Regions from separate parts of the Streptomyces sp. NPDC002206 genome, predicted to be linked through region 2. Evidence: predicted binding sites of a transcription regulator. Region 2 holds the regulator's gene; the other holds the start of a gene.
What was found. The regulator HspR, encoded in region 2, represses chaperone genes until heat shock. The targets are predictions, from matches to a motif close to TTGAGNNNNNNNNNCTCAA.
Positions count from the first base shown of each region.

Region 1: the regulator HspR is predicted to act here: its motif matches at 2,093-2,111, upstream of lon (endopeptidase La).

Region 1 is NZ_JBSFCW010000001.1:10,268-13,888, forward strand. It holds gene lon (endopeptidase La) at 1-2,070, opposite strand, end outside; gene ACWCP8_RS00055 (nucleotidyltransferase) at 2,232-3,053, shown strand; gene ACWCP8_RS00060 (RNA polymerase sigma factor) at 3,285-3,621, shown strand, end outside.
Region 2 is NZ_JBSFCW010000019.1:13,107-16,727, reverse strand. It holds gene dnaK (molecular chaperone DnaK) at 1-133, shown strand, start outside; gene grpE (nucleotide exchange factor GrpE) at 130-780, shown strand; gene dnaJ (molecular chaperone DnaJ) at 874-2,058, shown strand; gene ACWCP8_RS27760 (heat shock protein transcriptional repressor HspR) at 2,060-2,506, shown strand; gene ACWCP8_RS27755 (LuxR C-terminal-related transcriptional regulator) at 2,543-3,568, opposite strand.

The DNA of each region.
Region 1 (3,621 bases), on a different contig from region 2:
CGCCGGGAAGTGGATGTGCGCTCCCCGGTCCTTGAGATCGGCGACAGGCAGTTCCAGTTCGGCGCCGTGCGACCGCAGGAAGCTGAGCGCGATCTGCGCGGACTCCTTCATGACGTCGCCGAGCTGGCCGGTCAGGGTCAGTCCGGCGGCGCCCGTCTCCGGATCTGCCAGCGACGCCTCCACGAACAGCACGTCGCCGCCGGCACCGGTCACCGCAAGTCCGGTCGCCACGCCCGGCACCGCGGTGCGGCGCTCGGCCGGGTCCTGGGCGGACTCGGGAACGTGGTGCGGCCGTCCGATGAGACCCCGCAGGTCCTCGTCGGTGACGGTGAACGGGAGCTCCCGGTCGCCCAGCTCGTGCTGGGCCGCGACCTTGCGGAGCAGCCGGGCGACGGCCCGCTCCAGGTTGCGTACGCCCGCCTCGCGGGTGTACTCGCCGGCCAGCTTGCGCAGCGCCGACTCGTCCAGGGTCACCTCGTCCTTCTCCAGGCCGGCCCGCTCGAGCTGGCGCGGGAGCAGGTGGTCCCGGGCGATGACGACCTTCTCGTCCTCGGTGTAGCCGTCGAGCCTGACCAGCTCCATGCGGTCGAGCAGTGCCTCCGGGATGGCTTCCAGGACGTTGGCGGTGGCCAGGAAGACTACGTCGCTGAGGTCGAGCTCGACCTCAAGGTAGTGGTCGCGGAAGGTGTGGTTCTGCGCCGGGTCGAGCACTTCGAGGAGCGCCGCGGCCGGGTCGCCGCGGAAGTCGGAGCCGACCTTGTCGATCTCGTCGAGCAGGACGACCGGGTTCATGGAACCGGCCTCCTTGATGGCGCGGACGATGCGTCCGGGGAGCGCACCGACGTACGTTCGCCGATGGCCGCGGATCTCCGCCTCGTCCCGCACACCGCCGAGCGCGACACGGACGAACTTGCGCCCCATGGCGTGCGCGACGCTCTCGCCGAGGGACGTCTTGCCTACGCCGGGAGGCCCGACGAGGGCCAGCACCGCACCACCGCGGCGCCCGCCGACGACCCCGAGACCGCGGTCGGCACGGCGCTTGCGCACGGCGAGGTACTCGGTGATCCGTTCCTTCACGTCCTCCAGGCCCGCGTGCTCGGCGTCGAGGATCTCCTTGGCGGCGCGGATGTCGTACGCGTCCTCGGTGCGCTCGTTCCACGGCAGTTCGAGGACGGTGTCCAGCCAGGTGCGGATCCAGGAACCCTCGGGGCTCTGGTCGGAGGAGCGCTCCAGCTTGTCGACCTCCTTGAGCGCGGCCTCACGGACGTGCTCGGGAAGATCGGCGGCTTCGACGCGCGCCCGGTAGTCGTCGGACTCGTCCTCCGGGTCACCGTTGAGCTCGGACAGCTCCTTGCGTACGGCTTCGAGCTGGCGCCGCAGCAGGAACTCGCGCTGCTGCTTGTCGACACCCTCCTGGACATCCTTCGCGATGGACTCGGCGACGTCCTGTTCGGCGAGGTGTTCGCCGAGCCACTGGATGGCGAGCTTCAGCCGGGCGACCGCGTCGGCAGTCTCCAGGAGCTGCACCTTCTGGGTGGTCGTGAGGAAGGGTGAGTAACCGGAATTGTCGGCGAGGGCCGAGATGTCGTCGATCTGCTGGACCCGGTCCACGACCTGCCAGGCGCCGCGCTTCTTCAGCCAGCTGGTGGCCAGGGCCTTGTACTCCTTGACCAGCTCGGCGGCGACACCGGGAAGCGGCTCGGGGACGGACACGTCCACGCGTGTCCCCTCCACCCAGAGCGCGGCCCCGGGTCCGGTGGTCCCGGCGCCGATCCTCACCCGGTCACGGCCGCGGATGAGCGCACCGGGGTCACCGTCGGAGAGCCGGCCGACCTGCTCGACGGTACCGAGCACACCCGTTCCGGTGTACGTCCCGTCGATCCGCGGCACGAGCAGCACCTCGGGCTTGCCGCCACCCGGCCGGACGGCTGCCTGCGCGGCCTCCACGGCGGCCCGCACATCGGTGTCGGACAGGTCGAGAGGAACCACCATTCCGGGCAGCACGACCTCGTCGTCGAGCGGCAGCACAGGCAAGGTCAGCGGAGTGACCGCGTTGGGCTCATTAGCCATGATCTCCCCTTCGGCATTCAAGTTGAGCTACGCAGGCTCAATGCTCCTGAGTGCGGTTATGTTCCCGGGGCTGCGTTCGCTCTGAGCGATCTTCTTCCGCCTCGCCTGTCACCTGCGAAAACCGTTCGCAGCCGCGCCGCACTCCGGGGGAGAGTGTCCATATGGGTGACACTGAGCTGCGCGACAGAGGGCTCGCCGAAGACGGGACGATCAGACGCGAGGGCTCGCTGAGCCGCATACCGGCAGCGTTCGCCCCCGTGGTCGAGGCGGCCCGCTCCCGTATCACCGAGGCGTTCGGCGCCACGCGGCTGCACAGCGCCTACCTCTACGGCAGCATTCCGCGGGGCACAGCCATTCCCGGCGTCTCGGACCTGGATCTGCTGCTGGCCCTGCGCGACGGACCGACCGAGGCCGACCGGGCCACCGCCCGCTCCGTCGAGGCCGCGCTCGACGCCGCGTGCGGCCCGGTCGACGGCGTGGGCATCCTCCTCTTCGGCGCCGACACCCTGCTCAGCGAACTCGAACGCCACGACATGGGGTTCTTCGTCGCCTGCCTCTGCACCCCTCTTCTGGGCGACGACCTCGCCACGCAGTTGCCCCGCTACCGCCCCACGCCCCTGCTCGCCCGTGAGACCAACGGCGATCTGTGTCTGTCGCTCCCCCGCTGGCGCAGCCGGGCCGCCGGAGCCACCACCGACGCGGAACGCAGGAACCTCAGCCGCGGCGTCGCCCGCCGTATCGTCCGGTCGGGCTTCACCCTGGTCATGCCGCGCTGGGGCGGCTGGACCAGCGACATCGAGGAGTCCGCGGAGATCTTCGGCCGGTACTACCCCGAGCGGATCGAGCAGATGCGCGTCGCCGCGGCCACCGGCCGCACCCCCTCGACGGACCCGGCAGTCCTCACCATGCTCATCGACGACCTGGCGCCGTGGCTGGCAGCCGAGTACATCGCGGTGCACGGCGAGAAGGCGCCTCGCCCTTGAGCTGACCGGCCGCACCGGCGCGGTGGTGCAGCAGCGGTCGGCAGGCCACCCGGGCAACAGGGCGGGGCGATGCCCCCGCGGGTGAACGGCGTCCCGATGACGACGGCAGCAGTGGCAGCGGGGGCGCATCACCGCGTACCTCTGCCGCACAATCCTGTCCGCACCGTGCAGGGCACCCGCCGCGGATGAACCGACGAGGGACCGCCCTCCGATAGAGGGGATGTGAGGCTGATGCGCCCCTCGGGGGAGAACGGGACCGGCGATGACAACGCGCTGCTGCGCGCCGTCGCACATGGGGATGCGGCGGCTCTCGCCGCGCTCTACGACCGGCATGCCGGCTGGCTCTTCGCCCGGCTGAGCCGCCGGTGCGCGAACCCGGAGACCGTACGGGAAGTACTGCAGGACACGTTCGTCACCGCGTGGCGGTCCGCCGGTGCGCACCGCGGCGGGCAGGCGGGCGGCTGGTTGTGGGTGATCGCCGCCCGCCGCCTCGTCGACGCCCAGCGCGCCGAGGCCCGCACCGAACGCGCCACCCGGGCCGAGCAGGCCGGGGCTACCGGCCGGTCCG
Region 2 (3,621 bases):
CGCCAACGCACAGGCCGAGGGTGGCCCGCAGGGTGACCCGCAGGCCGGCCAGGCGCACGCCGACGGCGCGGACGACGTCGTCGACGCCGAGATCGTGGACGACGAGCGGGACGCCAAGGGCGGTGCGGTGTGACCGAGGAGACTCCGGGCTTCGAGGAGAAGCCTGACGTCCCCTCCGGCGCCACCCCTGACGGAGCTGAGCCGAAGGACGCCACCCCCTCTTCGGAGGAGGGGGCGTCCCCGGCCGGGGACGCAGTACAGACAGTCGGCCTCACCGCCCAGCTGGACCAGGTCCGCACCGCGCTCGCAGAGCGCACGGGCGACCTCCAGCGGCTCCAGGCCGAGTACCAGAACTACCGCCGCCGCGTCGAGCGGGACCGGGTCACGGTCAAGGAGATCGCTGTCGCGGGTCTCCTGTCCGAGCTCCTGCCCGTGCTCGACGACGTCGGTCGCGCCAGGGAACACGGCGAGCTCGTGGGCGGGTTCAAGTCGGTGGCCGAATCGCTCGAGACGGTCGTCGCCAAGCTGGGCCTGCAGCAGTTCGGCAAGGAGGGCGAGCCCTTCGACCCGACGATCCACGAGGCGCTGATGCACTCGTACGCGCCGGATGTCACCGAGACGACCTGCGTGGCGATCCTCCAGCCGGGGTATCGCATCGGCGAGCGCACCATCCGTCCCGCGCGGGTGGCCGTGGCCGAACCCCAGCCGGGGGCGGCCCCTGCGGCGGCGAAGGAAGAGAAGACAGACGACGAGGAGAGCGGTGGCACCGAGGAGGTCTGACATTTCGTCCGACCACCGCGGGGCCCACCGTCTGCCCCGGCGACCGGCCCTCGGGCCGGTCGCCCGGCCGATCGTCCGGAAGGAGGGACGTCGATGAGCACGAAGGACTTCGTCGAGAAGGACTACTACAAGGTCCTCGGCGTCCCCAAGGACGCCACCGACGCCGAGATCAAGAAGGCGTACCGCAAGCTCGCCCGCGAGTTCCACCCGGACGCCAACAAGGGCGACGACAAGGCGGAGGAGCGCTTCAAGGAGATCTCCGAGGCCAATGACATCCTCGGCGACTCCAAGAAGCGCAAGGAGTACGACGAGGCGCGCGCCCTCTTCGGCAACGGCGGATTCCGGGCCGGTCCCGGTGGTGCCGGAGGCAACTTCAACTTCGACCTGGGCGACCTCTTCGGAGGCACCCAGGGCGGCGGAGCCGGCGGCCCCGGTGGTTTCGGCGGCGGCGGTCTCGGCGATGTCTTCGGCGGCCTGTTCAACCGGGGCGGCGGTGCGGGGACACGCGTGCAGCCGCGCCGCGGCCAGGACATCGAGTCCGAGGTGACGCTCAGCTTCACCGAGGCGGTCGACGGGGCCACGGTCCCGCTGCGGATGTCCAGCCAGGCGCCCTGCAAGGCGTGTTCGGGCACCGGCGACAAGAACGGCACCCCGAGGGTCTGCCCGACCTGTGTCGGCACCGGCCAGGTGTCGCGCGGCAGCGGCGGCGGATTCTCGCTCACCGATCCCTGCGTGGACTGCAAGGGCCGGGGCCTCATCGCCCAGGACCCGTGCGATGTCTGCAAGGGCAGCGGGCGAGCGCGTTCGTCGCGCACCATGCAGGTCAGGATCCCGGCGGGCGTCTCCGACGGCCAGCGGATCCGGCTGCGCGGCAAGGGCGCTCCGGGCGAGCGCGGCGGCCCGGCCGGCGATCTGTACGTCGTCGTCCATGTCGACGCCCACCCGGTCTTCGGCCGCAGGGACGACAACCTCACGGTCACCGTGCCCGTCACCTTCGTGGAGGCGGCGCTCGGCGGCGAGGTGAAGGTCCCCACGCTCGGCGGACCCCCGGTCACCCTGAAACTGCCGGCCGGTACCCCCAACGGGCGTACGATGCGCGCCCGGGGCAAGGGTGCGGTGCGCAAGGACGGCACCCGGGGCGACCTGCTGGTCACCGTCGAGGTGACCGTGCCGAAGGAACTGGGTCCCGAGGCGCAGGACGCGCTGGAGGCCTACCGGAAGGCGACCGCGGGGGAGGACCCGCGGGCGGAGCTGTTCCAGGCCGCGAAGGGAGCATGATGTGGACGGCCGACGACGTAATCCGTACCAACTGACCGATGACTCACCGGTGTACGTGATCTCGATCGCGGCCCAGCTCTCGGGCCTGCATCCGCAGACACTGCGCCAGTACGACCGCCTCGGTCTGGTCTCCCCGGACCGCACGGCCGGCCGCGGTCGGCGCTACTCGGCCCGCGACATCGAGCTGCTGCGCACCGTGCAGCAACTGTCGCAGGACGAGGGCATCAACCTGGCGGGCATCAAGCGCATCATCGAACTGGAGAACCAGGTGGCCGCGCTCCAGCAGCGCGTCGCCGAACTCTCCGCGGCAGTGGACGGCGCGGCGGCGGCGATGCAGCAGCGCGAGGCGCAGGTGCATGCGTCGTACCGGCGTGATCTGGTGCCGTATCAGGATGTGCAGCAGACCAGTGCGTTGGTGGTCTGGCGGCCGAAGAGGCCGAAGGAATAGGCGCGGTTACGGCGCACGTACGACGGCCGAGGCCCGTCACCCGGAAACGGGTGGCGGGCCTTCCGCGTCGGCGGTGCCGGCAGCGGCGCCGTCCGGCTCGACGATGCCCGACTGGATGATGAGCGCGCCCAGGTGGGTCCGGCTGGAGGCGTTGAGGGCTTGCATCAGTCGGGAGATATGGGACCGGCAGGTGCGGACACTGATGCCCAGCTTGCGAGCCACCGCGTCGTCGACGTGGCCTTCGACCAGGAGGCGCGCGATGCTGCGTTGTACGGCGGTGACGGGGGTGCCGGGAGAGACGGTCTGCAAAGGTTCCGTGAACGGGGTGGACTGCGCCCACAGGACCTCGTACATCTTGACCAGATGACGGATCAGGGCGGGATGCCGGATCTCCAAGGCTGCGTCGCGCTCGGGCGTGGCGGGGATGAAGGCCACCGAGCGGTCGAATATGAGGATCCGTTCGACGGGCTGCTCGAGGGTCCGCACCTGCAGACGGCCGGGCGGAAACCGGTCCAGATATTCCCTGAGATACGGGCTGTAGCGAGCCGGGTGCTGGTAGATGTGGCGCAGGCGGGCGCCTCGCTCGACGGCCGACTGGCCATTGGCCAGTGCCGTCTGCATCAGATGAAACCGTCGGACCCCGCCCGGCTGTGCTGTCAGGACTTCCTTCTCGGCGGCGCAGGCGGCGTCGCGCAGAGCGGAATTGATCAGCGGCTTCCCCTCAAGAACGGTGATGGCGTGGTGGGGGTCCTCGCTGGCGACTGCGGTCAGAGGGGCCAGCGATTCGGTCAGAGCCGCAGTCAGTTTCACGCGCTCGTGGATTTCCCGGGTGAGGGGCTGCAGCAGATGCGCGAGGGCGGTGGACGGGGACACGGGGCGCAGCCATGCGTCGTCCAGGGGGTCGGGGTGGAGCAGCGCCATCTCCGTGAGGCATGGGGCGGGTGCGAGGTCGGCACGTGCGATCCGCCCCGTGCGGAGCGCCTCGGTGTAGAGGAGGAGTGCCGCGGTGCACAGCTCCCGCGCATCATGCGGATGGACCGGAATTTCCCTGTCTGCGGCCATCTGAGGGCCCCCCACTTTTTACAGTGCAACAAGCTGACGGTGGTGGAAGCGTA